2 regions of the Cupriavidus sp. F041 genome follow, and region 2 is predicted to be linked to the other one. Evidence: predicted binding sites of a transcription regulator. Region 2 holds the regulator's gene; the other holds the start of a gene.

Region 1 (14,541 bases), on a different contig from region 2:
CGGAGCGCATGGGCTGGCTGCCATCGGCGCCGCAACTGCAGACCAATCCGCTGCAGGTGCAGCGCGACGCGCAGGAGCGCGGGCTGGACACGCGGGACTATGTGGTCCAGTCCCTCAAGGACGGCTCGCTGAAGATGAGCTGCGAGGACCCCGATCACCCGGCCAACTGGCCGCGCAATATGTTTGTGTGGCGCTCCAACCTGCTCGGCTCCTCGGGCAAGGGGCATGAATATTTCCTCAAGCACCTGCTGGGCACCAGCCACGGCGTGCAGGGCAAGGACCTCGGTCCCGACCATGCCAAGCCCGAGGAAGTGCGCTGGCATGAGCAGGCGCCAGAGGGCAAGCTGGACCTGCTGGTCACGCTCGACTTCCGCATGAGTACCACCTGCATGTACTCCGACGTCGTGCTGCCCACGGCGACGTGGTACGAGAAGAACGATCTCAATACCAGCGACATGCATCCGTTTATCCATCCGCTCTCCACCGCCGTCGATCCGGCCTGGCAGGCGCGCAGCGACTGGGAGATCTACAAGGGCTTTGCCAAGACTTTCAGCGAGGTCTGCGTGGGTCATCTCGGGGCGGAGAAGGAAGTGGTGCTCACCCCGCTGATGCACGACACGCCCGGCGAACTGGCGCAGCCCTTTGGCGTGCGGGACTGGAAGAAGGGCGAGTGCGACCTGGTGCCTGGCCAGACCGCCCCGCAGATCAACGTGGTGGAGCGCGATTATCCCAACACCTATCAGCGCTTCACCGCGCTCGGGCCCCTGATGACGCGCATCGGCAACGGGGGGAAAGGGATCGGCTGGAACACGGAAAGCGAGGTGCATGCACTCGGGGAACTCAATGGCACGGTAAGCGAGGCGGGCGTCAGCCAGGGCTTGCCACGTATCGACACCGATATCGACGCGGCCGAAGTCGTTATGATGCTGGCGCCGGAAACCAACGGCCACGTGGCGGTCAAGGCATGGCAGGCACTCAGCCGCATCACGGGGCGCGAGCATGCCCACCTGGCGCTCCACCGCGAGGACGAGAAGATCCGCTTCCGCGATATCCAGGCGCAGCCGCGCAAGATCATCTCCTCGCCGACCTGGAGCGGGCTGGAGAGCGAGAAGGTGAGCTACAACGCGGGCTATACCAACGTGCACGAACTGATCCCGTGGCGCACCCTGAGCGGGCGGCAGCAGTTCTACCAGGACCATCCGTGGATGCGCGATTTCGGCGAAGGCTTCGTCAGCTACCGGCCGCCAATCAACCTGAAGAATGTCGACGAGATGCTGGGCAAGAAGCCCAACGGCCACCCGGAGATCGCGCTGAACTTCATCACGCCGCATCAGAAATGGGGCATCCATTCGACCTACACCGACAACCTGATCATGCTTACGCTGAATCGCGGCGGGCCGGTGATCTGGCTCTCCGAGGACGATGCGGGGCGGGCCGGCATCGTCGATAACGACTGGGTCGAGCTCTTCAACGCCAACGGCGCCATCGCCGCGCGCGCCGTGGTGAGCCAGCGCATCAAGCCAGGCATGGTGATGATGTACCACGCGCAGGAGAAAATCATCAACACGCCCGGTTCGGAGATCACCGGCCTGCGCGGCGGCATCCATAACTCGGTCACGCGCATTGTGCTCAAGCCCACCCATATGATCGGCGGCTATGCGCAATACAGCTACGGCTTCAATTACTACGGGACCATCGGCACCAATCGCGACGAATTCGTGGTGGTGCGCAAGATGGACCGGGTCGACTGGCTCGATGAGCCCGCCAACGCCGACGCCCCCGGCGCCGCCTGAGAAGAAGGAGAGCGACGATGAAAGTCCGCGCACAGATTGGCATGGTTCTCAACCTGGACAAGTGCATCGGCTGCCATACCTGCTCGGTGACCTGCAAGAACGTCTGGACCAACCGCCCCGGCATGGAGTACGCCTGGTTTAACAATGTGGAGACCAAGCCCGGCATTGGCTATCCCAAGGAATGGGAAAACCAGGAGCGCTGGAACGGTGGCTGGGTGCGCAAGGCCGACGGCCGCATCGAGCCCCGCCAGGGCGGCAAGTGGAAGCTGCTGATGCGCATCTTCTCCAATCCCAACCTGCCGCAGATCGACGATTACTACGAGCCGTTCACTTTCGACTACGACCACCTGCAGTCCGCGCCCGAGTCCCGCACGGCCCCGACCGCGCGCCCGCGCAGCCTGATCACCGGCAAGCGCATGGAGAAGATCGAATGGGGGCCGAACTGGGAGGAGATCCTGGGCGGCGAGTTTGCCAAGCGCTCCAAGGACCGCAACTTCGACGACATCCAGAAGGAGATCTACGGGCAGTACGAGAACACTTTCATGATGTACCTGCCGCGCCTGTGCGAGCACTGCCTGAACCCGACCTGTGTGGCCAGTTGCCCGTCCGGTTCGATCTACAAGCGGGAAGAGGACGGCATCGTGCTGATCGACCAGGACAAGTGCCGTGGCTGGCGCATGTGCGTGTCCGGCTGTCCCTACAAGAAGATCTATTACAACTGGCAGAGCGGCAAGGCGGAAAAGTGCATCTTCTGCTATCCGCGCATCGAAGCCGGCCAGCCGACCGTCTGCTCGGAAACCTGTGTCGGCCGCATCCGCTACCTTGGCGTGCTGCTCTACGATGCGGACCGGATCCAGGCGGCGGCCAGCGTGGAGCACGACCGCGATCTCTACCAGGCGCAGCTCGACATCTTCCTCGACCCCAACGACCCCAAGGTCATCGAGCAGGCCCGCGCGGACGGTGTGCCCGAGTCATGGCTGGAGGGCGCGCGCCGCAGCCCGGTCTACCAGATGGCGGTGGACTGGAAGGTGGCGCTGCCGCTGCACCCGGAGTACCGCACCCTGCCGATGGTCTGGTACGTGCCGCCACTCTCGCCCATCACGGCCGCGGCCAATGCCGGCGAAGTCGGCATCAACGGCGAGATTCCCGACGTGAAGCAGTTGCGCATTCCGGTCAAGTACCTCGCCAACCTGCTCACCGCCGGCGACACCACACCCGTGGTTCGTGCGCTGGAGCGAATGCTGGCCATGCGGGCGTATCAGCGCGAAAAGCATGTGGAGGGGCGCCAGAACCTGGCTGCGCTGCAACAGGCCGGGCTGAGCGTGGCGCAGGTCGAGCAGATGTACCAGGTAATGGCGATCGCCAACTACGAGGATCGCTTCGTCATTCCCACGGCGCACCGGGAGTATGCGGAGGACGCCTTCGACCTGCGCGGCGGCTGTGGCTTCTCGTTCGGCAACGGCTGCTCGGACGGCACCAGCGAGACCAGCCTGTTCGGCGGCAAGAAGCGGCGGACCATTCCGATCAAGGCGACACTATAAAGGACGCAGCCATGAAACCCTTCGATGCGCGAATTTGCCTGGTGCTGGCACGGCTGCTGGCCTATCCGCGGGAGGAACTGCGTGCTTCCCTGGTGCCGATGCGGGATCTGGTGGCGGCAAGCCGCTCGCTCAGCGATGCCGGGCGGGAAAGCCTGCTGGCGCTGATTGACGACATGCAGGGCCGCGACCCCTATGAACTCGAGGCCCGCTACGTCGACACCTTCGACCGCGGCCGCGCCACCGCGCTGCACCTGTTCGAGCATGTGCATGGCGACTCGCGCGAGCGCGGCCAGGCGCTGGTGGATTTGCTGCAGACCTATGAGGCTGCCGGCCTGTTCCTGGGGCCGGGCGAACTGCCCGACTATCTGCCGGTAGTACTGGAGTTCGCCGCCACGCAGCCAGGTCAGACCGCGCGCGAGTTCCTGGCCGAGATGGCGCACATCCTCAATGCCGTGCATACCGCGCTGGCCGAGCGCCGCAGCGCGTATCACGCGGCTATCGCGGCCGTGCTGGAACTGGCGGGCGAGCGCGTCGAGCCGGTACGGCTACCGCCTGAGGAATCGCTCGACGAGGCCTGGGCCGAGCCGCCTGCATTCGACGGCTGCGCCACGCGCGGCCAGAGCAAGCCCGGCGAGCCCCAGCCTATCCATTTCGTCCGCCGCGACGGACCCGTCACCGGAGTGCGATCATGACTGCCGCCCTCGACACCTTCTTCTTCGGCCTCTACCCGTACATCTGCCTGGTCGTATTCCTGGTCGGGAGCCTGATCCGCTTCGACCGGGACCAGTACACCTGGAAGAGCGATTCCTCGCAGATGCTGCGCTCCGGACAGTTACGCTGGGCCAGCAACCTGTTCCACGTCGGCGTGTTATTCCTGTTCTTCGGGCATCTGTTCGGCATGCTCACGCCCCATGCGGTCTACGGCCATTTCATTAGCGCCGGCGCCAAGCAGCTCCTGGCGATGATCTCGGGCGGCGTGGCCGGCGTGCTTGGCTTCATCGGGGTGAGCCTGCTGCTGCATCGCCGCCTGGGCGACCCGCGTATTCGCGCCACCTCGCGGCCCGGGGATATCGCCATCCTCTGGCTGCTGTGGGTGCAACTGGCGCTGGGGCTGGGCACCATACCGCTGTCCGGGCAACACCTGGACGGCAGCATGATGCTGGTGCTGGCCGAATGGGCGCAGCGCATCGTGACGCTGCGAGGCGGCGCGGCGGAGTTGATGCAAGGAGTGGGCTGGGTGTTCAAGCTGCACATGGTGCTGGGCATGACAGTGTTCCTGGTGTTTCCCTTCACCCGCCTGGTCCATGTCTGGAGCGGCTTTGCCTCGGTGACTTACCTGTTCCGTCCCTACCAGGTGGTACGCAGCCGTCGCTTGAACTTGCCGGCGGGGCACGAACGCGCCAAGCGTCCGCAGCCTGAACAATCGCGTTGAGGAGCGTGCCATGCGTTATCCCGTATCTACCCGCGCCGCATCCGTCAACGGCCAGGCCCTGCACGCCGACCATGAAACGCTTGCGGCGGAAGCGCTGCGCCAGCGCGCCTGCATCGAGTTGCTGCGCCAGGCGGCACAGCGCGCCGGGCTGCTCGATCAGGCCGATGCCGGCGCACCCGACGGCGTGATCAGCGAGGCCGCCAGCACGGCAATCGAAACCTTGCTGGAACGCGAACTGCAGATACCCGAGCCGGGCGAAGAGGCATGCCGGCGCCATCACGCGGCCAATCTCGCCCGATATAGCCGCGGCGAGCGCGTGCTGGCCCGCCACATCCTGTTTGCCGTGACGCCCGGCCTGGATGTCAATGCACTGCGCCAGCGCGCCGAACGCATGCTGGTGGAAGTGCGCTGCCACGACGACCCGGCGTCCGCGAGCGAACACTTTGCGCGCGTGGCGGGCGAGTTTTCAAACTGCCCGAGCGGCGCCCAGGGGGGAGACCTGGGCTGGCTGGAGGCGGGCGATTGCGCGCCGGAGTTCGCCCGCGAGCTGTTCGGTCATCAGGAAGTCGGGGTGCTTCCGCGGCTGGTGCACAGCCGCTTTGGCCTGCACGTGGTGGAGGTGTGCGCGCGTGATAGCGGCGAAGTGCAACCGTTCGAGACAGTGCGCTCGGCTGTGGCACTGCAACTGCGCCAGCAAGCCTATGTCACCGCGCTGCGCCAGTACCTGAGCCTGCTGGCCGGGCAGGCGGTGATCGAGGGGGTGGATCTCGACGGGGCCGATACGCCCTTGGTGCAGTAGGGCTGAAAGGCCTTACTGCAGGCCGTCGAACAGCATGATGTCCACCCTGTCGCCGGCGGCTGCGTGCGGTCTGGCATGACTTTGGGTGGAGAGCTGGCCATGGCATTGCTGCTGCTATTCGCACTGTTCACCAAGCATCTCGTGTGCGACTTCCTGTGGCAGCCGAGCTGGATGCTGGCCGGCAAGGGCGACTTCCGGAGCGCAGGTGGCTACGCCCACGCGGGGCTACATGGCCTGTGCACCGCTGGGCTGCTCGGCGGCTTCGGTGTGGCCCATTGGCTCTGGCTGGGGATCTTCGACGCCGTCGTCCACTACATGGTCGATCGCTGGAAGGTGCGCCTCGGCCGAAGCGCCAATTTGACGCCGAACTTGCCTCAGTTCTGGTGGGCATTTGGCGTGGACCAGTACGCGCACGTGCTGACCTACCTCGCCGTGGTCTGGCTCGCTGGGAGGCTGAATTGATTCGTCGGCTTCCTGTCCGCCGGTAGGCCGCTGCCTTCGGGCGACTCTCTTTACCGTCGAGGTATCCGTCTCGCGGAGTTGCGCCACTAGCCGCACTAGGCAAGTGCCAACACCAAATTCCGGTAGATGCCTCGCGCGCCTGTGAGCTGGTCCAATGCAATCGGCTCATCGATCCAGCCTCGACCCTCAGCAGCCGGAAAAAAGGGCGGCGTACATAGCGGGGTACCTATCGCGCTATACCAAGCCCCCGATCCCTTTGGGGGGACTTACGCCGAAGCCATCCAGATAGAGGTGGCCAGTCAGGGGGGAACCAATGCCAATGTGCCTAGTCCTGGCTGGAAAGTCTCTCCTCACAGATTTGCTTGTGTAGCTTCGCGAAACGCTCTTGTACGTTCTCCCCGAAGAGTGGATCGGAGCTCGCTGGAACGGAGGCGGCAACGGCTGCCCAATCCTCTTGTGTCAACAGCTGAGCAGCGCGCGGCATTACGTGTCGCTCCTCAGTCGAGAGATGATTTCGGTAGTACACAAGGTACATGGCTGCGGCTGCCTCCAGAGCCGCGCGCGAACTTATAACATCTCCCTCGGCTTCATTAAGGCGGTTTAAAAGCGCTTCGCCCACAGTGGCAATCACACGATGCTCTTGCAGGAGCCGGTTAACCAAAACCTGCATGCCGGGATCTCGCTCAACGAGCCGTGCGTACGCGACATCCTCGCGGGGATGGTGAACGCAATCGCCAAAACTCCGCATGTAATAGACGATAGTCCCCATCAAATTGTAATTCGGCCGCTCTCCTCGATGAAAGATGTCTACCTGCTCTTCCAGAAGGTCGAGCAGCCGAGCGAAATTGATGTGATCGGCATGCCATATGGCAAGTGAGTTGGCCATGGCGCGCTCCATGGAAACGGGTTAAGTTCAGGGTTGCGTTCGAAGCCATATCGAACTCAAGCCCACAATACTCTTCAGTCCACGGACAGTGCTGATATAGATCAATAGATTGAATCACGGATCGCTTCCTCAATGTCTTAACGCTCGGCACGAAGGTCCGGCACCAGGTCGCCTTGCTCGGTCGCCGGCTTGAAGCCCGATGCCCGGCAGCAGGTGGAGATGGCGGCGAGCATTCGTTTTCTCCCGACATCCCGGAATCCAGTCCGGTGCGCACGATTGGCATTGACGGCGGCTACCTTCGGCTGGCGGGCCGCAAGCGCCGCTAAGCTTTCAACAAAAAGTGAATCTGTAGTCTGCCCCAAATCCCTGAAGGATTACATCGACATCAGCTTCAAGGGTTTTGGTGTCGCGGGCCTTGAAGGCCAGCCACTCGTATTTCATCTTGTGCCAGAGCTTCTCGATGCGATTGAGCTCCGGGCTGTACGGTGGCAGGAAATACAACGTCAAGCCTTTCGTTTGTAGCAGCCGGAGATAAGGCCGCAGTGCGCGGGCCGTGTGGACCGAAGCATTGTCGAGAATCACGGTCAGCGGCTTGCCGACGTGTTCGACCAGCAGGCCGAGAAATCCAGCGAACAGCATCGAGGTCATCGTCTCCCACAACTTCGCTGCAAACAGTTCTCCCGAGGACAGCAGTGCTCCGACCACGTTCAGACGCTTACCACGCCGGGCTTCAATCATGTGTTGCTCCCCGACAGGTGTCCACGCACTTCGATTCGGCTGCGCTTGCGCGAAGCCAACTTCGTCTACGTAGGCGAGTTCGATTTCGCCACGCTGGGCTTGCTGGACCAACTCCCCAATTTCGGATTGGGCTTGTCGGAACCGCTGTTCGTCCCGCTTTTTTTTAAGCTATGCCGGGTTCGCTTCCATACCAGCCCCGCCCGTTTGAGAATCCCTGTCAGCGTATTGCGGTCGGGTAGCAGCGACGCATTACTACGTCGCCGCCCCCTAAGAACCGGACGTGCGAGTCGCCCCGCATCCGGCTCAAGCCATTCGTTCAGCACCATTGTGTGGCACCGGGCAGACCAGCGGAACGTTTCGCGGTTCGACGGCGGGCAAAGTAGGCGGCCCATGCCGGGTCAAACGGATTGGCCAGTCCCCGGATTTTGACGTGTCGCTGGATCGCGACGGTCGTTGCGCGGAAGAGTTGCAGGCCGCAGGTGTCACCCTCGGTTGAACCCTCTGTTGCAAAATCCCAGGACCGGTATCCGTCGCGCCGGAAGTACCGTTGCCGGACCCATCGGGCTCCTTTCATGGGGGTGACGACGCTTCGCCCATCTCCAGAGCCGTTGCCAGATGTGGGAGTCGATTGAGGAGAAGATCGCTTTCGACACGACGTGACGGTGATACTGGGCCCATCCCCGGATCACAGGGTTGAGCTGTCGTATCAACGCCTCCTGCGTGGCGCTCGCGTTTTCCTTGATGATTCCCCTGACCTTGTCAAGCAGCGACTTGATGCTCTTGTTCGCTGGCTTGATCAGCAACTTGCCGTCGTACTTGCGCACGTTCTGGCCAAGGAAATCGAAACCCGCCGCTATGTTCGTGATCCGGGTTTTCTCTTCCGAGAGCTCCAGACCCCGAGCCGCCATGAACTGCCTGACTGCCGGAAGTACCCGGGATTCCAGCACATCTTTCGATACGCCAGTCACCACAAAGTCATCGGCATAGCGGACGACGTTGAGCTGCGCCTTTCTGCACTCAAGTGTGGATGTGCCCACACTTGCATGAACTGCTGCTTCAAGTCCGTCCAACGCCATATTCGCGATCACAGGCGAGATCACACCCCCTTGGGGTGTGCCCGCTTGTGACTCGAACAAGGTTCCTTCATCGATATATCCGGCTCGAAGCCACTTGCGCAGAACCTCCTTATCCATCGGTACGTTCTCCAGAAACCAGGAATGACTGAAGTTGTCGAAACAGCCCCGAATGTCACCCTCCAGAATCCATTCTGACGAGGCACGCTTGGCCAGAACGTTGAAGCACTGTTCGATGGCATCGGCGGTCGAGCGCTCGGGCCGAAAGCCGTAGGAATTGGCGTCTGCAAGGGTCTCCGCGACGGGTTCCAGAGCGAGCTTCCATAAGGCCTGCATCGCCCTGCACCGCATACACGGGATTCCTAACGGACGCTTCTTCCCATTACTCTTGGGAATGTAGACACGCCGCAACGGCATCGCACGATAGCCGCGATGTCGTAGCGACAGCATTCCGTTCCATCTGGCCGCCGGGGATGACCATATCTTGCCGTCCACCCCCGGCGTTCTCTTACCGCGATTCTCCGTCACACGCTTGACGGCGAGCATCTTGCCGCCATGCGAGCGGGTTAGCAGACGTTGCAATGCTTTCACCTTGCCCCATCGGCCTTCCTGAGCGGCCTTGGCGATACGCATCTGAAGTCGCTTCACCTCTGCTTCGATGTGCGACCAGTTTGCATGGTCCCACATCTGCGCAGCGCTCGAGAGTGCACCAGCGTCAGGAGCTTTCGCGTCCGTTGCCGTCATCTGCTTTCCCCCGTATAACGATTGTTCAAGGTTATCTCGCCATGAATGACCACGCGGAAGTCTGCCCGCTTTCGCGTCGGGCGATGTCTCAGCCCGTATCCCGTCCATTACAGCCGGGCGTTCGCTTTCTCCGCATTCCTTTACCCACCGCGCCAACAGCGTTCCTCGCGGTTCGCCTGCCGTTGCCGGCGCCGCGATGGGCTTACCCTGTTCCGCATGAATTTCCGAGCGGGGCGGACCCTTCCTCTTCGCCGGCGGCTTGTCGTCCATGGTGGCCCAGTTCACGAAGGCCACTCCACACCGCGTACCGTTTTGGTCCAAGCCTGTCAGCACGTTTGGCTTGTTGATTCTGACGACGTTTATCGGAAGTTCACATATGTTGATCGTACCCACTCATCCCTTGCTCCTCTCCGCCTCTGTGCTGGCAGATTCGGCCTTACCTCGCGGCTCGGCGTACCGGTTATCCGGCGGCTACGTTGTCCCCAGAGCTTCACACCGAGCTGTTACCGGCTCCGCATGCCCGGGTAGGGAACGGTTGATGGAACAACCGGTTTCATCAGGTAATACCTGCTCCAGTGAAACAGAAACTCAAGCGACTTTCAGGTCGCACATGAACTCGAATCCCGAACTTCTCTTCGAGTCGTGCCAGCAGTTCCGCGGCCGTCAGCGCCTCCTGCGTCGCCCACATCTTCAACTGCTCAACCTGCGCCGGCGACAGCTTCGACGGCGCACCGCTACGCGGCGCGTCCGACAGCCCTGCCATGCCTTTGTCCAACCAACGATAGCGCCTCTCGTACACCGCCTCCAACGTCAACTCCTGCCGCCTGGCTATCTCCTTGGCTGGCACGCCGTTGCTAAACATCAGAATCGTCCGAGACCTGTCTCGTGTTCTCCAATCACGGCGGCTTCTCGCCAGAACCTCAAGCTCGGTACGTTCTTCCTTCGTCAGTTCCAGCGGCTTCAATACGGCCATCGTCTATGTCGCGGTTCTTGTTCGGCCCGACAGTATAGAGATACTTCTTGTGAGGCGCTTATCCGCAATATTGGCGCGCAGCAAAGGCTCGACCCATTCGCGGACCCGCCGCAGTAATGCCGGATCCGACCAATCGGATTTGGAGACGAAGTAATGCAGCGATTGATGCCGGCGCTGGCGTGCAGCGAGTCGACGCATGCCGTCATCGGCTCGACACTCTTTCGCGGCAGCGGCAGCGGCAGCGGCAGCGGCAGCGGCAGCGGCAGCGGCAGCATCAACGAGGCCGCTAGCAGTGAGCTGGCCCGGCTGTGGGCCGAAGCCCAGCGCGCGTGTGCGGCGCTACAAGGCGGGCTGGAGGCTGAGCGCCAGGCCCACGCGGCCGCGCAGGCGCCACGACGAGGGCAGCCCAGTTCGGCTTTGGTGATCACGGTGAGTGCATCCTCGATTGGTTTCACATCGCCATGCGGGTACAGATCCTCGAACAGATAATCAAGGGCCGGCCAGCAGACAACGATGGCCCGAGCAATGCGACATTGATCAAGGCGCTGCAAGGTGCCAAGTGGCACTTGTGGCACGGTTGCCCCTATCCAGCGTTACGGCGGCTGGAAAACCTGGGCTGGGATCTCGACGCCGAGGCTAGCCTCGAGGAGGCGAAGCTTCTTGGCAAGCTCAAGGAGTTGATTACCTATCTGGATAACAACAGGGGCTTCATCGTGAACTACGGTGACCGCTATCGCCACGGGGAGCCCATTGCATCGGGCTTCGTCGAGTCGGCTGTCAACCAGGTGATTAGCAAGCGGTTCGTCAAACGCCAACAGATGGCCTGGCGGTCGCGGCACGCGCACGCACTGCTACAAGTCCGGACTGCCGTGCTCAATGACCAGCTCCGATCGCACGTTGAATATGGTATCCCTCCATCGCCAGAGCAGAAAACCACCGCATTGCCGCTTAGTCAGCCCCCGCTTTGGCGCGCTCTTGTAGTCGCCAAGAAATAGGTTTGAAAACCAATAGACTGCGGGCCACCGAGAGAGGTCATGGCCCCCGCCACAATGGGCAGACCGATCGGAATTTTGGGTAATCGAATGGAAGGGGCTTCCCGTCCCGAGGCTGCTGCGGAAGCCGCAAGTCGGCATCGCGGTGCCATGATGGCGTGTCGAAACGCCATCACGACCACAGGAGGGGAAGCCCCATGTCCATTGTTACCGTGGGTATCGATCTGGCCAAAAACGTGTTTGCCGTTCATGGGGTGATCGTACTTTCCGTGTAAAAAAAGGCGGTAGCAGGGTGCAGAGTCGCCTGCAGCAAGGCTTTTCGCCACACCGAGTCTCTCACGATCGGTGTATTTGTAAGTCCTTGATATATCGGCACTTTCCGAGACAAACCGCCAGAAAATGCACGGAAAGTACGATCACCCCTGCACCAGGAGATGTTGCGGCTCGCCGCCTCGCTGATGACCGTCACGGCGGTCGTCGAGATCGCGCTACGCAACGCGGTCTGTGACCGGCTGACCGATTATTTCGGCGTCGCCGACTGGCTGCGCGGCCCGACAGGTCCCTTCAACTGGGGGGCGGAAGAGCGGGACAAGATCATCCAGGCCGAGAAAAGCGCACAGAAGGCGGCCTACGCCAAGCTCACCCAAGAGCAAAAGCGCCAACTCGACGCGGCTGCCTTCCGTAGCCGGGGCGGCGTCGCGCCCAACGGCATTCCCCACGAGCAACTGTCCAAGGTCAGGCAGGCCACGATCCCGGTCCCCATGGGGCAGGTGGAGGCGCAGTTGACTATGTATTTCTGGAAGCGCCTTTTCTCAGGCGACTACGACCACGCGCTGTGGAAGCCGCCGCTCAAGGTAAGCGCGATTTTCTCCGCACGTAGCGTTGACGCCCCGAAAGGCGCAGGATTGTGCCCACGATTTTTTTCGTGGGCACAATTCATGGACGATAGCGATTTTGACTTCCTGCCGCTGCGAGTGACCAATGTCGGCGCCAACGGGAAACGCAGCTACGACAGGCAGGGCAAGCGAAGATTGATCGAGGCTTGCCTTGAACCCGGCGTATCGGTTGCCAGCATGGCGATCCGAGCCCGGGTGAACACGAACCAATTGTGGCGCTGGGTCAAGCAGTACAAAGCAGAAAGACAAGGTGGTATTGACATGGATAGCGCCGTCGAAGGCGCGCCATCGGCCTTCGTTCCGGTAGTAGAGGTTCGCGGCGTACCTCCTCAAGCCCAGCGGTCACGGCCGGCATCGCCGGAATCGACATCTGTTCCCGTGCCGCAATCTTCATCTTCGCCACAATTGGCACGCCTGTCGGCACGGCTGCCAAACGGCGTAACCATCGAGCTCGAATGCACACCGAAAGATGGGACGCTCGTGAAGGCGATGATCGCGGCGCTGGGGGACACCTGATGTTCCGCCTCGACGCTGACCTGCGGGTCTATCTGCACCGCGAGCCTATCGACTTCCGGGCCGGCCTGAACAGTCTGGTGACGTTGGTCGAGCAGTCGATGCAACTCGATCCGTTCGCCCGGGCCGTCTTCGCGTTCCATAACCGCGGCCGCAATCGGGTCAAGCTTCTGCTCTATGACCGCTCCGGATTCTGGCTCCTGATGAAGCGTTTGGAAGCAGACCACTTCGCCTGGCCACGCCGCCAGCAGGCGGTGATGGAACTCACCACCGAGCAACTGCACTGGCTGCTTGAAGGTATCGACATCGAAGCCGTTCGCCGACACCCTTCGCGGCGCTACCGGCACGCGAGCTGAGTCAGCGTGAGGGAGGCCAGGGTGCGGGCTCTGGCCATAGGCTTCGCGAGGCGGCTGCTCGCCAGGGGATTGGCCGATACCATTGATATGGATTCGACGTAAACCTGTTGGCGATGCGATTGCACTATCGTGAATGGCATGCCTGCACATGACCTCATCCCTGATCTGCCGCCTGACGTCCAGGCCTATATCCGAGAACTCGAGAAGAAGAATCTGGATCTCGAGTCGCTAGCCCAGCAACTCTCGCAGCGTATCGAGCAGCTCGAAGAGCAGTTCCGCCTCGCGCAGCTCAAACGCTACGCGCCGAGCAGCGAGAAGCTCAAGGATCGGGTGTTTGACGAAGCCGAGCAGATCGCCGCGACAGAACCTGCTGGCGACGATCCCGATGACGCGTTCACGCTGCCCGATACGGGACTTCCGGAAGTCGATGAGTCTGCACACCGCAAGCGGGGACGCAAGCCGCTGCCGGCGTCGTTGCCGCGCCAGCGCATCGAGTACGACCTGCCCGAGGAACAGAAAATCTGTCCATGCTGCCAGAGCCCGCTGCATCGCATGGGCGAGGAGACGAGCGAGCAGTTGCACATCGAGGTAAAGGCCTCGGTGTTGCAGCACGTACGGTTCAAATACGCGTGCCGCCATTGCGAGCGCAACGCGGAGCGCACGCCGATCGTGGTCGCGCCGATGCCAGTACAACCGCTGCCAGGTAGCAACGCGAGTCCGGCGATGATCGCGACGGTGACGACCGGCAAGTACGTGGATGGCACGCCGCTATACCGGATGGAAGACGCGCTGGCCCGTGCGGGCATTCCGGCGGGCCGCGGCACGCTGGCGAACTGGATCATCAGGCCTGCCGAACTGCACTACAGCCGGTTGTACGAGGCGATGCGCCAGACGCTGCTGTCGCAGCCGCTGATCCACGGCGACGAGACGACGGTGCAAGTGCTCAAGGAAGAAGGCAAGACCGCGCAGAGCAAGAGTTACATGTGGCTCTACAGAAGCGCACAGGACTGCGAACAGCCTGTGGTGCTGTTCGACTACCAGCCGGGGCGTGGTCAGCAATATCCGCAGGCGTTTCTCGCCGGCTACGAAGGCATGCTGATGACCGACGGCTACAGCGCCTGGCGCACGCTCAAAGCCGTCACGCACTTCGGGTGTCTTGCACATTCGAGACGACTGTTCGTCGACGCGCACAAGGGCCAGAAGAAGCCCGGCGGTCGCGCACAGCAGGCGCTCGAGTACTTCAAGGCGCTGTATCAGGTCGAGACACTTGCTCGCAGAGAACTGCCAGAGGGCGAGACACGGGCCGGCTACACCTACCGACTGCGGCAGGAACACAGCGTACC
Region 2 (14,541 bases):
GGTGACGGTTGCCACGACCGCGCGGACCGCCACGCCAGCCGCCAACGCCACCCGACGAATCGCCACGAGTCTTCAGGCCGCTGCCCTTCTTCTTCGAGCCTTCGTCTTGCCAGGTCGAGGACGTGCCAGCCTTCACTACCTTGCCGGTCTTCTTGTCGACGGTGGTGGTGGCGGTGGCGGTCGTAGTCGTTGTGGGCTTCTTGTCGTCTTTCTTGACTTCGGTGCCCGGTGCCTTGACCGGCTTGTGCAGCGTGCCGGTCTGCTCGGCCTTTTTCTCTTCGGCCTTGCGTTCCGACGGCGCCTTGAGCACGCGCGCCGGCGCATTCAGCATCTGCTGAATGGCTCGCGCCTCGGCTTCGGCGGCCTCGCGGCGCTTGCGCGCTGCGTCCTGCTCTGCACGCGCCTTGTCGGCAGCCTGCTTGGCATCGTCGGCGGCCTTCTGCGCGGCAGCGCGCTCGGCGGCCAGACGAACCTTCTCGTCCTCGGCCTTCTTGCGCGAGTCGTCGTCTTCCGGCGCCTTGGCGGTAGCGGCGGCGCGCAGGGCAGCGGCTTCCTCTTCCGCCTTGCGGGCGGCGAGCTCAGACTGGCGGCGTTCTTCTGCCTCCAGTGCTTCCTGCTTGGCACGGCGCTCGGCTTCCTCGCGTTCAGCCGCCTCCTGGCGTGCCTTCGACTCGGCTTCCTGGCGTGCCAGCAACTCGGCCTGCTGACGATCTTCCTCTTCCTGGCGTGCCTGCTCGGCCGTAGCGACCTGCAGCTCGGCCACGTCGTGGCCATCGGCGCCCTCGGGCGAAGCCTCGTCGCGCTTGATCAGGACGCGCTTCTTGCGCACCTCGACCTGCACCGTGCGAGTCTTGCCGGTGGAATCAGCCTGGCGGATCTCGGAAGTCTCACGCTTGGTCAGCGTGATCTTCTTGCGCGCGCTGTCATCGGCCGCCCCGTGCGAACGCTTGAGGTAATCCAGCAACTTGGTCTTGTCGGATTCGGTGATGATGTCGTCAGGCGTCACCTTGCCCACCCCAGCTGCCTGCAATTGTTCCAGCAGGGCAGCTGCGCTGCGGCTCAGTTCTGCGGCCAGTTGGGCAACTGTTGTGCTTGCCATTCAAACCCTTTCAATGCTCGGTTTATACGTCGGGACAGTCGTGTGCGGAATGCGCGCTCAGGTAGCCTGAAAAAGCGTTACGTGAGCGTGTCCCTCAGTTAAACCAATGTTCCCGTGCTTTCATGATCAGCGCGCGGGCGTCTTCCTCGCCGAGACCAACCATGTCGACAAGTTCGTCGACGGCCAGCTCGGCCAGTTCGTCACGCGTGTGGATATTGCCTTCGGCCAGCTTGCCGATCAGTTCCGGGGTCAGGCCGTCGAGCGAACGCAGATCCTGCGACACCTCTTCCACCCTTTCTTCCCGGGCCAGTTCCATCGTCAAGAGCGCATCGCGTGCGCGGTTGCGCAGCTCGTTGACGGTATCTTCATCGAAGGCGTCAATCTCCAACATCTCGCTGATGGGCACATAGGCCACTTCTTCCAGCGTGGAGAAACCTTCGTCGATCAAGATGTCAGCCACTTCTTCGTCCACGTCCAGCTTGGCCATGAACAACTTGCGCACCACGTCGCTTTCCTCGGCCTGCTTCTGCGCCGATTCTTCCTGCGTCATGATGTTGATCTGCCAGCCGGTCAGCTCGGACGCCAGGCGTACGTTCTGACCGCTGCGGCCGATGGCGACGGCGAGATTTTCCTCGTCCACCACCACGTCCATGCTGTGCTTTTCCTCGTCGACAACAATCGACTGTACCTGTGCCGGCGCCAGCGCGCCAATCACGAACTGCGCAGGGTCTTCCGACCACAGCACGATGTCGACCGCTTCGCCGCCGATTTCGTTACGGACCGCGGTCACCCGCGTGCCGCGCACGCCGACACACGTCCCGATCGGGTCGATGCGCTTGTCATGCGCCACCACGGCGATCTTGGCACGTACGCCAGGGTCGCGGGCAGCCGCCTTGATCTCCAGCAGGCCCTGCTCCATCTCCGGCACTTCATTCTCGAAGAGCTTGATCAGGAACTCGGGCGCGGTACGCGACAGCTCGATTTGCGGGCCGCGTGCGGTGCGATCCACATTCAGGATATAAGCGCGCACACGGTCGCCGGTGCGCAGATTTTCCTTCGGAATGATCTGGTCGCGGGCCAGCAGCGCTTCCACGCGGCCGGACTCGACGATCAGGCCCTTCTTGTCGGCACGCTTGACCGTACCGGTCATGACCTTTTCGCCACGATCGAGGTAATCGTTGAGGATCTGCTCGCGCTCGGCGTCGCGGATCTTCTGCAGGATCACCTGCTTGGCGGCTTGCGCACCGATACGGCCGAACTCGACCGATTCGATCTGCTCTTCGATGAACTCATCCAGCTCGATGTCCGGATTCTGCTCGCGTGCCTCGAACATGAGGATCTGCTTGTCCGGCTCTTGCAGGCCCTGTTCATCGGGGACCACAAGCCAGCGACGAAACGTCTCGTGCTCACCGGACTCGCGATCGATGGCGACGCGAATGTCCACGTCTTCCTCGAAGCGCTTCTTGGTTGCCGAAGCGAGTGCCGCTTCCAGCGCACCGAATACCACATCCTTGTCGACGTTCTTCTCACGTGCAAGCGCATCGACGAGCAACAGAACTTCGCGGCTCATTGCTTGTTCCCTTTTTTCTGATTTCCTTTGAAGTCGATCACCGGCACCAAGCGTGCGCGATCGACATCGGATATGGCGAATTCCAGCAGTGCCGTGCCATTCTGGCCTTCGAACTCGAGGCCGACCTGCTCCGCCCCCGGCTCACCGGTGGGCGTCTGCAGGATGCCGACGAAATTCTTCTGGCCATTGACCGGCAGGCGCAGCGTGACCCTGGCTTCCTGGCCCGCGAAGCGGACATAGTCAGCCAGTTTCTTCAGCGGCCGGTCCAGCCCCGGCGAGGACACTTCGAGGCGCTCGTAGTCGATATTCTCGACGGTCAGCACGTGGGTAAGCTGGCGGCTTACCTTCTCGCAGTCCTCAATGACGATGCCGGTTTCAGGCTGATCGATATAGACGCGCATGAGTCCGCCCGGAGCGCGCTCGAGCTCAACCAGCTCGTACCCCATGCCGTTAAGGGTGGTTTCGATCAAATCTGCCAGATGCACTGTATTCCCGAATAATGGCCATCAATACCGTGGCAGACCCAGCCCACCGGCACGGCCGCCTTTGTTGGCGGCTTGCAGCCTGCTTGCCTGCCAGCCATCCCGACCGGCGCGCCGTGAAACACGGCAAGCACACGAAACGGGCGAAGCAAAAAAAAATGGGCGCAATGCCCATCATTCGCCCACCCTTTTACAGGATGACTTTTGAATAGACTTGGATTATACGCTGTCGCGATGCAAAAGGCAAAGGCGCCGGGACTTGGCTTGCCAGGGGCGCGGCTTTGGCCGCGCATTTCCTTGCGTGACCAGTCCCGCGCGCACTGCCTTCCGTCGCTTTAGCGATTGCCGTCGCGGCCACCGCCGCCGCGAGGACGGCGATTGCCACTGGGCTTGCCAGCCTGCGGCATCACATTGCCGTTGGCTTCACCACCGCCGCGACGCTGGGAACGGCCTTGGCCGCCACCCATGCCACCCATGCCACCCATACCGCCCATCGGGCCCATGGGTCCGTTCGTGCCTCGGCTGCCCCGACCACCGCCGCGCCCCGGACCACCAGGACCACGCGGGGAACCCGCCGCGCCACCACCAAACTTCGTGGTATGCGAGGTGAGCAGCGTCGGGCCGCCGATATAACCCATCGAGGTCTGCATCGGATCGGGCTGACCGCGGCCTGCGCCACTACCGCGCGGGCCATTATTCCTGTTGACGCGCGGCAGGCCATCCATGCCGGTCGGCATCGGCATGCCGGCAATGGCTGCCTCGGTGCGCTGCTGGCGACCGCCCACCTTTGTGCCACCTCTGGGGCCGCCATCACCCTTGCCGGGCGCCTTCAAGCCGATGGACGCCATCAGCGCGCGCACGTCATCCGCGGCGAGTTCTTGCCAGCGGCCGCGCTTAAGGCCGCGGGGCAGCAGGAACTGACCGTACCGGGTGCGAATCAGGCGCGACACGGTCAGGCCAACGGCCTCGAACATGCGGCGCACTTCGCGATTGCGGCCTTCGGTCAGCGCGACGTGATACCAGTGGTTGATGCCCTCGCCACCGCCATCGGCGATACGCAGGAAATTGGCTTCACCATCGTCAAGCTTGATGCCGTGCAGCAGGCGCTGGCGATCCGCCTCCGCCAGTTCGCCCAGCGTGCGGACCGCATACTCGCGCTCCACGCCATAGCGCGGATGCATGAACTTGTTGGCGATATCGCCCGAGGAGGTAAAGATCAGCAGCCCTTCGGTGTTGAAGTCCAGGCGGCCCACGGCCACCCATTTCCCTGCCTTGATGCGCGGCAGGCTATCGAACACGGTCGGACGGCCTTCTGGATCCGACTGGCTGACGATCTCGCCCGCCGGCTTGTGGTAAAGCAGCACGCGCGGCGGCTTGGTCGACACACGGCGATGGATCAGCTTGCCGTTGACGCGGACCTGGTCGGCCGGCAGGATGCGTTGTCCAATATGGGCCGGCAGGCCATTGACAGAAACACGCCCCTGCAGGATCAGTTCCTCCATCTCGCGGCGCGAACCCAGGCCGCCCTCAGCGAGCACTTTGTGCAGCTTGGGCGCATCGTCATCGGCCGAGAGCTCTCGCACCGGCTTTACCTTGGCGCGCGCACCGCTGGTATCTTCCTGGTCGTACTGGCCGGAGATGACAAAACGGAACAGGTCTTCGCCACTCGCGGCCGCAGCTGCGGGTGCCTTCTCGGGCACACCCGGAGCCTGGCGCTGCGCGCCGCCCCTGCCTTTGTTTCCCTTGCCTGCCTGACGCGGACCACCCTGCTGCCCCTCGGCACTGCCGCGCCTGGCCGCGCCCTGCGGCTGCTGGCCTTGCTGCGGTTTGCGCTTGCGCGCTCCGTTGGGGTTGGCGCGGGCACCGTCGCGCTGGCGCTCGCCAGTGGCTTCGCTCGCGCCTTCGGCAGTGTCGCCGCTGAACGCGCGGCGGCCTCGCGGCGCCGGGCGTTCGCCCTGCTGCTCACCGGCCTGCACGGACTCGCCTTCGGCGGGCTTGCGCTTGCCGCGCGTACGCCCCTTTCTCACGCCATCACCACGCCCGGCTTGCGCGTCCGGTGCGGCTCCCGCGTCCGGACCGCCAGCGGAGGCAAGTGCATCGCCTTCCGCGGCACGCCCGCCGTCGCGGTCCTGCGTAGCCTGGCGGCGCGTGGCCACCAGATTGCGCAGGCCACGGCGCAGGCCCTTGCGGCGCGGCGCGCCTTCGGCGCCATTGCCGGCATCGCCGGCCGGCGTATCCGCCTGGCGGACGTCTTGATCAACAGAATCGGACAAGGTATTCACATTCGGATGTTGCATGGTGTTCAGTTGGACACGCGCTCGTCGTGCTCGCTGGGGTGCGCCGGATTCGTCTTGGACGCCCCCGGGACTTCGGACTCCTGCTCGCCGGAGGCCACTTGCTTGTGGTAACCGTTGGCGGGCGCTTCCGTTTGCTCATTTGCTTCGCCGTCATCGACGGCATCCTCCACGGCCGTGCCGTCAAGCCGCGCCCCCATGGGCTCGGCGGACACCAGTTCGCTCTCCGGCTCATCATCCGGGTCGGACACCGCGGGTACTTCTGCCTCGGGCACGGCTTGCGCCTGCACCGAGGCTTCCTTCTTTTCAAATGCTTCTACCAGTTCGGCGATGCCATCCGTGGCACCAGCATCGAGGACACCAGGAACGGACCGGGTCAATTCGCCAGCTTCAGACACATCGGCGACGGGCGCGCCAGCGTCGCCCGCAGCCTCCTCGCCGGCCTCGGCTTCACCCCCGCCGGCATCCGCGAACGCTTCTTCGTCGCTTCCGGCCGGCAGAGCAGGCACGGTGCCCAGGGGCTCGAAATCGATGGGCTCCTGGTTCAGCAGCGCGGCTTGCGTCTGCGCCTGGACATCCTCCAGCGGCGGCAACTCGTCTAGCGTGCGCAGGCCAAGATCATCAAGGAAGTGCTTGGTGGTGGCGTACAAGGCCGGCCGGCCCGGCACGTCGCGGTAGCCGATCACCTCGATCCAGCTACGGTCCTCGAGCTTCTTCACGACTTCGGTGCTCACCGCAACACCGCGGATTTCCTCGATATCGCCCCGGGTGACCGGCTGCCGGTAGGCGATGATCGCCAGCGTCTCCATGACCGCGCGGGAATATTTCGGCGGTTTTTCAGGATTCAGTCGGTCCAGGTATTCGCGCATGACGGGACGGCTCTGAAAGCGCCAGCCGCTGGCCAGCGCCACGAGTTCCACGCCGCGCTGCTCCCAGTCGCGGCGCAGCTCTTCCAGCAGCACCCGAATGGTGTCGGCACCGACGTCGTCGGCAAAAAGCCGGCGCAAGTCATTGACGCGCAAGGGTTCCTGCGCACAGATCAGCGCGGTCTCGAGGACGATCTTCGCCTCTTGGGTATTCATGTGATTGCGTGCAGCCTGTCTTTGCACCTGCGCCCCGGACAAACCCGGACGCACTGGAGATTGCGGGTTCAGCGGTTGGAATTGCCACCGCCATCTGACCGCGCAGCCAACCGCAATGCTTGATGCATGCAGTCGTGCGCTTTCTTTTTTGCATCGGGTGCCGGACCTGCCCGGCAGGAGATCGCCCGGCCACCGGCTTTACCTGCCGGTCGACGGAGCCCTTGCGTCGCGCCTTCCCCCTGATGTGGCGGACCTGTCCGGCACGACGTCCGTCGCTCCGGGTGCAAGAAAAATACGGATATCGGGCCTGCTTGGCCTATTTCACCCCGCCCTGCCGTGGCTGGTCTTTTGAACCAAATAATCTTTTGAACCGGACGGCGGATTGGGAACGGTCCCTGGCGGTAATACGTGCTCGAGGGTTCCTGGCATGCATCCCTGAGTGCGAATGCTACCTGACGATGCCACGATGAAATACGCTGCGCGATATCGCTGTTCTTGCGATTGTATGGCATTCCCTGGCAAACCTGCAACCGATTCGCACAGGCATCTGCCCGGCAAAGTGCGCAATGCGCCATGAAGCGGCGTATCAGAAGACCAGACAGAAGCCGTGCGCGGCCAGCGTCTCTGGTAAAAGCAGCGCGCGCGCCACCCCGACCACACCAAAGGCAACCACCGCCAAACCGGCAACGGTACGTACCGCCGGGCGGCGCGACCACTGCCTGAGGTAGCCGGACAGGCCCGAGATAACCAACAGGTTTGGCAAAGTGCCCAGTCCGAACACGGCCATCACCAGCGCCCCCGAAGGGGCGTTCCCGGCCAGCAGCGCCATCGCCAGGGCGCCATAGACCATGCCGCATGGTACCAGCCCCCAGGCCAGCCCCATGCCGTAGCGGCGCAGCAGCCGCCCCTGTGGCAGGCCCATGGGCGCCAGGCGCGCGCCCACGGCGGCAAAAACCCGGAGCAAACCGCCAGCGCCGCGCGCGGCAAACCGCTCCAGCCAGGCAGCCCCCACGACGCGCCCGCGCAACATCCATAAGCCCGACATGACCAGCATCATGCTGCCGATCCCGAACAGCCAGCGCTGCAGCGGCAGGTACTGGGCCTTCCAGACACCGGCGCCCAAGGTACCCAGCAAGGCACCCAACAGCGCATACATGCTCAGCCGCCCGGCGTGCATCACCAGGAGTTCGAGCAGCCAGTGGCCTGGCTGGCGCAGGATGATGGCCGGCACACGGGCCGTGCCGCCCTGCTCGGCGGCAAGCGCAATCCCGCCGCACATGGCCGCGCAATGCACACCGCCTAGCAAAGCCAGGGTAAAAACGCTGAAGAGCACGCCTACGGTCAACTTCTCCTCCCAATCACATCCCCTGGCGCGGTAAAATGCGCCCTACGCGCCCCCGCGACTCCAAGAGGCGCTATCAACATGAAGCCCGGCGCCCGCGCACATCCGCGCAATCGCGAATCATGACGACGGGCACGGCAGGCGGCGCCACGCAGATGGCAGGCCCCGCCAGACCCGCGCCAGGCTAATGTGGATAGCGCTTCCAACCGACAGCTCTCAACGTCAAGCTTTCAACTCAATGCGCCTGCCACACGCGCTTGAGTGATTGCGCTAAACCGACAGGCCCCAATTGCTAACATCCATTCCCATTACCGAGATGTCGCCCCGCTGCTCCACTTGCTCGCTGGGACAGCTCTGCCTGCCCGTCGGCATGTCGCAGCAGGACCTCGAAAAAATGGATTCGCTGGTGCAGGAGCGCGTGCGCGTACGCAAGGGCGAGACCCTGTACCGCCTCGGCGATCCGCTCACCGCCGTCTATGCGATCCGCTTCGGCACGCTCAAAACCCACCTGACGATGGAAGATGGCCGCTCGCAGATCACGGGCTTCCACCTCCCCGGCGAAGTCGTCGGGCTCGACGGCCTTGGCGAAATGCAGCACGCATCCGACGCCACCGCCCTTGAGGATACCGAAGTTTGCGTGGTGCGCTTCGGCGACCTCCAGTCGCTGTCCGGTTCGCTCCCGTCGTTGCAACACCAGTTCATGCGGCTGATGAGCAAGGAAATCTCGCAGGACCAGGTGATGCTGATCACGCTGGGCTCGATGCGCGCCGAAGAGCGCCTTGCCGCCTTCCTGATCAACCTTTCGGAGCGCCTTTCCGCGCGCGGCTATTCGGCCTCCGAGTTCGTCCTGCGCATGAGCCGCGAGGAGATCGGCAGCTACCTCGGGCTCAAGCTCGAAACCGTCAGCCGCCTGTTCTCCCGTTTTGCGGAAGCCGGGCTGATCCAGATCCGCCAGCGGCACGTCAAGCTGGTCGACATGACAGGCATCAAGCAGATCATCAACAAGTCCTGCTAGTCCGGCAGGCATCGACCGGCCGCGCGGAGCTTCCCGGCTCCGGCGGCATTGGCGGCCGCCTTGCCTTCCTTGCGTTGTGCCAATGCCACGCCGCGCCGGCCTGGCCACGGCACCCCTGCTCCGCCGCCCCCTGCCCCGCAGCGCGAAGACGCGCATCGCGCTCACTCCAGTTCGTCTGTCTCCGCCAGCCGCGTGGGCATGGTGTAAAGCGTCAGGCCACTCGACAGCGAACAGAGCACCCACGCTATCAGGAAGCTCACTGTGTAAACCGCCTCCCGCGACGCCTCGACCGGCTGTCCGAAGAAGCGCAGATCGCCGGGATCGACCACCGAAAACACCAGAGCGGTCGTCAGCCCGGCTACCAGGAAGCCGGGCCATAGCACCCACATCAGCCAGCGCAGTCTCATGGTCACCTCGCCTGCGCCGTGGCCGGCGCAGCTTGCCGCCCGATACCGCTACCCGCCTTCTCGACCACCAGCCCGTGCCGCGATACGCCATCGACAACGGGCGGGTCCGGGTGCGTCATAGCCAGCCAGATCGTGACCCCGCAGGCCACCATCGCCAGCAAGGGCCCGCTCATCAGCAGCCATGGCCAGGGTTCCTTCCACCAGGGATTGCTTTGCTGCATCATCAGGCCTCCTCTAGATTTCTCGGTTCAAAGATTGCGCGGTACGATGAAGCTGGTGCCCTGGCTGATTTCCGCGCCGCCCCCACTGTCATCTCCTGTCGCGGTGACCGTCACCTGGATCTTGTGCGTGCCCCGGCCAGCGGCTTCGATCGGCACGCGCACGCGAATCGGAATCAGGCGGTTTGAGGTGGGCTCGAGATTGCCCGCAGCGTGATCATATTCCACGGCCAGGCCCTTCAGGTCATCACTGTCCGCGCGGATGGCCACATGCATCGGCGCCTCGGTCGTGTTGATCAGTTGCAGGCGATAGACGTTCTCGATCCAGCGCCCCTCCACTTCCCTGCCCAGCGCGCCGCGGTCGCGGATGATATCGACCTTGAGCGGCGTGCGCATGGCCAGCGACACCGTGAAGCCGGCAACCAGGGCCAGCCAGATCACGGAGTACACCACCGTGCGCGGCCGGAACAGACGCTTGCGCGCCTCCGCCTCGGGCAGCACGCTGCGCATGGCGTTCTCCGAGGTGTAGCGGATCAGCCCGCGCGGATACGCCATCTTGTCCATGACCTGGTTGCAGGCGTCGATGCAGGCGCCGCAACCTATGCAGTCGTACTGCAGGCCGTCGCGAATATCGATGCCGGTGGGACAGACCTGCACGCAGATGCTGCAGTTCACGCAATCGCCCAGGCCGGCGGCCTGGTGGTCCACCTTGCGCGAGCGGCTGCCGCGCGGCTCGCCGCGGCCCACGTCATACGTCACCACATACGTGTCGCGATCGACCATCACGCTCTGGAAGCGTGCATAAGGACACATGTACTTGCACACCTGCTCGCGCATGAAGCCGGCGTTGCCCCAGGTGGCGAAGGCGTAGAACAGCATCCAGAACGTTTGCCACGGCCCCAGCGACAGGCTGAGCACGTGGCCGCCCAACTCGCGAATGGGCGAGAAGTACCCTACGAAGGTAAAGCCGGTCCACAGCGCGATCACGATCCAGAGTGTGTGCTTGGTGGCCTTGAGCCGCAGCTTGCGCGCGCTCCACGGATCGCCATCCAGGCGGATGCGGGCAAAGCGATCGCCTTCCACATGCCGCTCGATCCACATGAAGATCTCGGTGTACACCGTCTGCGGACAGGCATAGCCGCAGAACAGGCGACCCGCGATCGCCGTGAACAGGAACAGCGAGAGCGCGGAAATCACCAGCAGCACGGACAGGTAGATCACATCCTGCGGCCAGAGCACCAGGCCGAAGATGTAGAACTTGCGCGCGCCGAGATCGAACAGCATGGCCTGGCGGCCGTTCCATTGCAGCCAGGGCATGCCATAGAAGAACAGCTGGGTCAGGACCACCATCCAGACCCGCCAGCTCGAAAACGCACCTGTGACCGAGCGCGGATAGATCTTGCGGCGGACTTCGTACAGGGTTTCATCCGAGGTTTCCCCATCGCCCGTGGCGGATGCGGGCTCGCGAAGAGGCCCCCAGGCGGCTCCGTGCTTTCTCAGCGGTTCCGGTTCCGGGGCATTCATGGGCGATCACCCCCAGCGGCACGCAGGCTCCACATGCAGGCGTCGCGGTTCATTGCCCGCTCCCCGAGGGGGCCGCCCCATTGTTCGACAGTCCCCAGACATAGGCCGTCAGCATGCGGATGCGCTCCGGCGTCAGGATTTCCTCGTGTGCCGGCATGTGGTTGTTGTGACCCTTCAGGATGGCATCGACGATGTTTGCCTCCGAACTGCCGTACAGCCAGACCTTGTCCGACAGGTTGGGCGCACCGAGCGCCTGGTTGCCCTTGCCGGAAGAACCATGGCAAGCCGCGCACGTGGACTTGAATGTGCTTTCGCCACGCGAGGCGCGAATCGGATCGGAAGACAAGTCTGACAGCGAACGAACGTATTGCGCGACGTCGCCGGCCAGCTTGCCGTCGATAGTCGAAGCGAATGACGGCATCACGCCATTACGGCCCTTGGTAATGGTCTGGGTGATGGTGGCGGGATCGCCGCCATACAGCCAGTCGTTGTCGGTCAGGTTAGGAAAGCCGCGGCTGCCGCGCGCGTCGGAGCCATGGCATTGCGCGCAGTAGTTGAGAAACAGGCGCTGCCCGATCTCGCGCGCAGCCGGATCCGCGGCCACCTGCTTGACGTCCATTTGCATGTACTTGCCATAGACATCGCTCTGCACCTGCTCAGCCGCCTTGCGATGCGCCTCCAGCTCGACCCGGCTGGAGGTCTTGAGCACGCCGGCGTAGGAACCCAGGCCGGGGTACAGCACCAGGTAGACCAGCCCGAAGAGGCAAGCCAGCAGGAACATCCACATCCACCAGCGTGGCAGCGGATTGTTCAGCTCGCGCAGGTCGCCGTCCCACACGTGGCCGGTGTCTTCGGTAGCGCCGGCCACCTTGACCACCTTGCGTTGGGAGAACAGCAGCCATATGCACCAGACGATGCCTACCAGCGCGATGGCGGCAATGTAGTAACTCCAGAAATCCGTGAAGAAGTCGCTCATGACTCAGTGTTCCTGCTTGGTGTTGTTTGCGCCGCCGGCACGATGGCGGCCGTCGTGGTTCGCGGCCAGCGGCTCGTCGGGCAAGGCGAATGGCAGCATGGCCGACTCCTGGTTGGCTGCCTTGCGGCCGGACGACCAGGCCCACCAGCAGATCGCGAGAAACGCCACCATCGAGATCACGGTGGAAAACGCAGTGATCATTGCCATGGCTTACTCCTTGGCCGGCGCGGCTGCGGGCTGAGCCGCGGCTGCGGTGTCCACACGCACATTGCGCTTGCTGATGCCAAGCTCCTGCAGGTAGGCGACCATCGCGTCCTCTTCGGTCTTGCCTGCCAGCGTGGCGGGCGCCTGTTCGATCTCGGCGTCGGTATAGGGCACACCCAGCCGCCTCAGCGCGCGCATGCGGTCGCGGATATCGTTGGCCTGCAACGGAGCCTTCTCCAGCCACGGGTAGGACGGCATCACCGACTCGGGTACCACGTCGCGCGGATTGCGCAGGTGGATGCGCTGCCAGTCATCGGAATAGCGGCCGCCCACGCGCGCCAGGTCGGGACCGGTACGCTTGGAGCCCCACAGGAAGGGATGGTCATAGACCGATTCGCCAGCCGTCGAGTAGTGGCCATAGCGTTCGACATCGCCCTGCAGCGTACGCACCTGCTGCGAATGACAGCCCACGCAACCCTCGCGGATATAAATATCGCGGCCCATCAGGCGCAGCGGCGAATACGGCTTGATCCCAGTGTCGGGCTCCGTAGTGGAGTGCTGGAAGAACAGCGGCACAATCTGGACGAGCCCGGCGATGCTGACCACCAAGATGGTGCAGATGATCAGCCAGCCGATGTTCTTCTCCAGGGTCTCGTGCGTAAAGAAGCTTCGTTTTTCAGACATCGTTTCTATCCTGGAATGATCAATGGGCGGAGGCACCAACGCTGGTCGGGATCGGCGCATCCACCGCGGGCTTGCCGATGATGGTCCGCGCCACGTTGTAGGCCATCAGCAACATGCCGGAGAGGAAACACAGGCCACCCAGCAAGCGGATCAGGTAGAACGGATACTTGGCCTTGACCGCTTCCACGAAGGCGTAGGTGAGCGTGCCGTCGGGCTGCGTGGCCCGCCACATCAAACCTTCCATCACGCCTGCGATCCACATCGAGGCGATGTACAGGACCACGCCGATGGTGGCGATCCAGAAGTGCAGTTCGATCAACCGCACGCTGTACATCTCCTTCTCGCCAAACAGACGCGGGATCAGGTAATAGAGCGAGCCGATCGAAATCATCGCGACCCAGCCCAGCGCGCCGGAGTGCACGTGGCCGATGGTCCAGTCCGTGTAGTGCGACAGCGCGTTGACGGTCTTGATCGACATCATCGAGCCCTCGAAGGTCGCCATGCCGTAGAAGGACAGCGCCACCACCAGGAACTTGAGGATGGGATCGGTGCGCAGCTTGTGCCAGGCACCCGACAAAGTCATGATGCCGTTGATCATGCCGCCCCAAGAAGGCGCCAGCAGGATCAGCGAGAACACCATGCCGAGCGATTGCGCCCAGTCGGGCAGCGCGGTGTACTGCAGGTGGTGGGGGCCGGCCCACATATAGGTGAAGTTCAGTGCCCAGAAGTGAACGATCGACAGGCGGTAGGAGTAGATCGGGCGGCCGGCCTGCTTGGGAATGAAGTAATACATCATGCCCAGGAAGCTGGTGGTCAGGAAAAAGCCCACCGCGTTATGGCCGTACCACCACTGCACCATGGCGTCCTGCACGCCGGCATAGGCCGAGTAGGACTTCCACATCGTCACAGGCATCTCGACGTTGTTGACGATATGCAATATGGCGATGGTCAGGATGTAAGCGCCGAAGAACCAGTTGGCCACGTAGATATGGCGGGTCTTGCGCTTCATGATGGTGCCGAAGAACACGATGGCGTAAGCCACCCAGACCAGCGTGATCAGGATGTCGATCGGCCATTCGAGTTCGGCGTATTCCTTCGAGCTGGTGAAGCCCATCGGCAGCGTGATGGCCGCGGCGACGATCACCAGTTGCCAGCCCCAGAACGTGAACGCGGCCAGCGGGCCGCAGAACAGCCGTGCCTGGCAGGTACGCTGCACGATGTAGTAGGAGGTGGCAAACAGTGCGCTGCCGCCAAAGGCGAAAATGACGGCATTGGTATGCAGCGGACGCAGGCGCCCGAAGGACAGCCATGGCGTGTTGAAATTAAGCTCCGGCCAGATCAGCTGTGCTGCAAGCAGCACGCCGACGGCCATACCGACGATCCCCCAGACTACCGTCATGACGGCAAATTGCCGCACGACGCCGTAATTGAAGGTGTCGGCGCGAGAATACGCGGCGGTGACAGCCATTCAGACCCCCAGATTGGATAAATATGAATTGATGTTGTGACTGTAGGAAAACCGCGCTCCGGGCGTCTTGATCTGTATCAAGCGCACGGGAAAGCATGGGAACTAAGGCGCAACGGCGTCTCGCATCCGCACACATGCGCGTCGCGCGTGGGCGAAGACGGCAATTCCTGCCGCGG

Evidence for each region. The regulator FNR, encoded in region 2, switches genes on or off when oxygen is low (the NO sensors DNR and NnrR bind a similar motif). The targets are predictions, from matches to a motif close to TTGATNNNNATCAA.
Region 1: the regulator FNR is predicted to act here: its motif matches at 7,005-7,018, upstream of ACZY0R_RS41945 (hemerythrin domain-containing protein).

The regions. Positions count from the first base shown of each region.
Region 1 covers NZ_JBVASY010000004.1:157,558-172,098, forward strand. The annotation lists gene ACZY0R_RS41915 (nitrate reductase subunit alpha) at 1-1,793, shown strand, start outside; gene narH (nitrate reductase subunit beta) at 1,811-3,334, shown strand; gene narJ (nitrate reductase molybdenum cofactor assembly chaperone) at 3,346-4,026, shown strand; gene narI (respiratory nitrate reductase subunit gamma) at 4,023-4,766, shown strand; gene ACZY0R_RS41935 (peptidylprolyl isomerase) at 4,777-5,565, shown strand; gene ACZY0R_RS41940 (DUF3307 domain-containing protein) at 5,665-6,027, shown strand; gene ACZY0R_RS41945 (hemerythrin domain-containing protein) at 6,353-6,913, opposite strand; partial or broken gene ACZY0R_RS41950 (IS630 family transposase) at 7,244-7,801, opposite strand; gene ltrA (group II intron reverse transcriptase/maturase) at 8,134-9,753, opposite strand; gene ACZY0R_RS41960 (helix-turn-helix domain-containing protein) at 10,025-10,441, opposite strand; partial or broken gene ACZY0R_RS41965 (transposase) at 10,520-10,683, opposite strand; partial or broken gene ACZY0R_RS41970 (ISKra4-like element ISBte1 family transposase) at 10,828-11,393, shown strand; gene tnpA (IS66-like element accessory protein TnpA) at 11,868-12,845, shown strand; gene tnpB (IS66 family insertion sequence element accessory protein TnpB) at 12,845-13,198, shown strand; gene tnpC (IS66 family transposase) at 13,337-14,541, shown strand, end outside.
Region 2 covers NZ_JBVASY010000002.1:2,500,143-2,514,683, forward strand. The annotation lists gene infB (translation initiation factor IF-2) at 1-1,099, opposite strand, end outside; gene nusA (transcription termination factor NusA) at 1,194-2,669, opposite strand; gene rimP (ribosome maturation factor RimP) at 2,666-3,154, opposite strand; gene rluB (23S rRNA pseudouridine(2605) synthase RluB) at 3,487-5,448, opposite strand; gene scpB (SMC-Scp complex subunit ScpB) at 5,454-6,527, opposite strand; gene ACZY0R_RS28960 (sulfite exporter TauE/SafE family protein) at 7,114-7,872, opposite strand; gene fnr (fumarate/nitrate reduction transcriptional regulator Fnr) at 8,159-8,884, shown strand; gene ACZY0R_RS28970 (hypothetical protein) at 9,046-9,291, opposite strand; gene ACZY0R_RS28975 (FixH family protein) at 9,294-9,515, opposite strand; gene ccoG (cytochrome c oxidase accessory protein CcoG) at 9,540-11,033, opposite strand; gene ccoP (cytochrome-c oxidase, cbb3-type subunit III) at 11,083-12,009, opposite strand; gene ACZY0R_RS28990 (cbb3-type cytochrome oxidase subunit 3) at 12,013-12,216, opposite strand; gene ccoO (cytochrome-c oxidase, cbb3-type subunit II) at 12,220-12,897, opposite strand; gene ccoN (cytochrome-c oxidase, cbb3-type subunit I) at 12,917-14,365, opposite strand.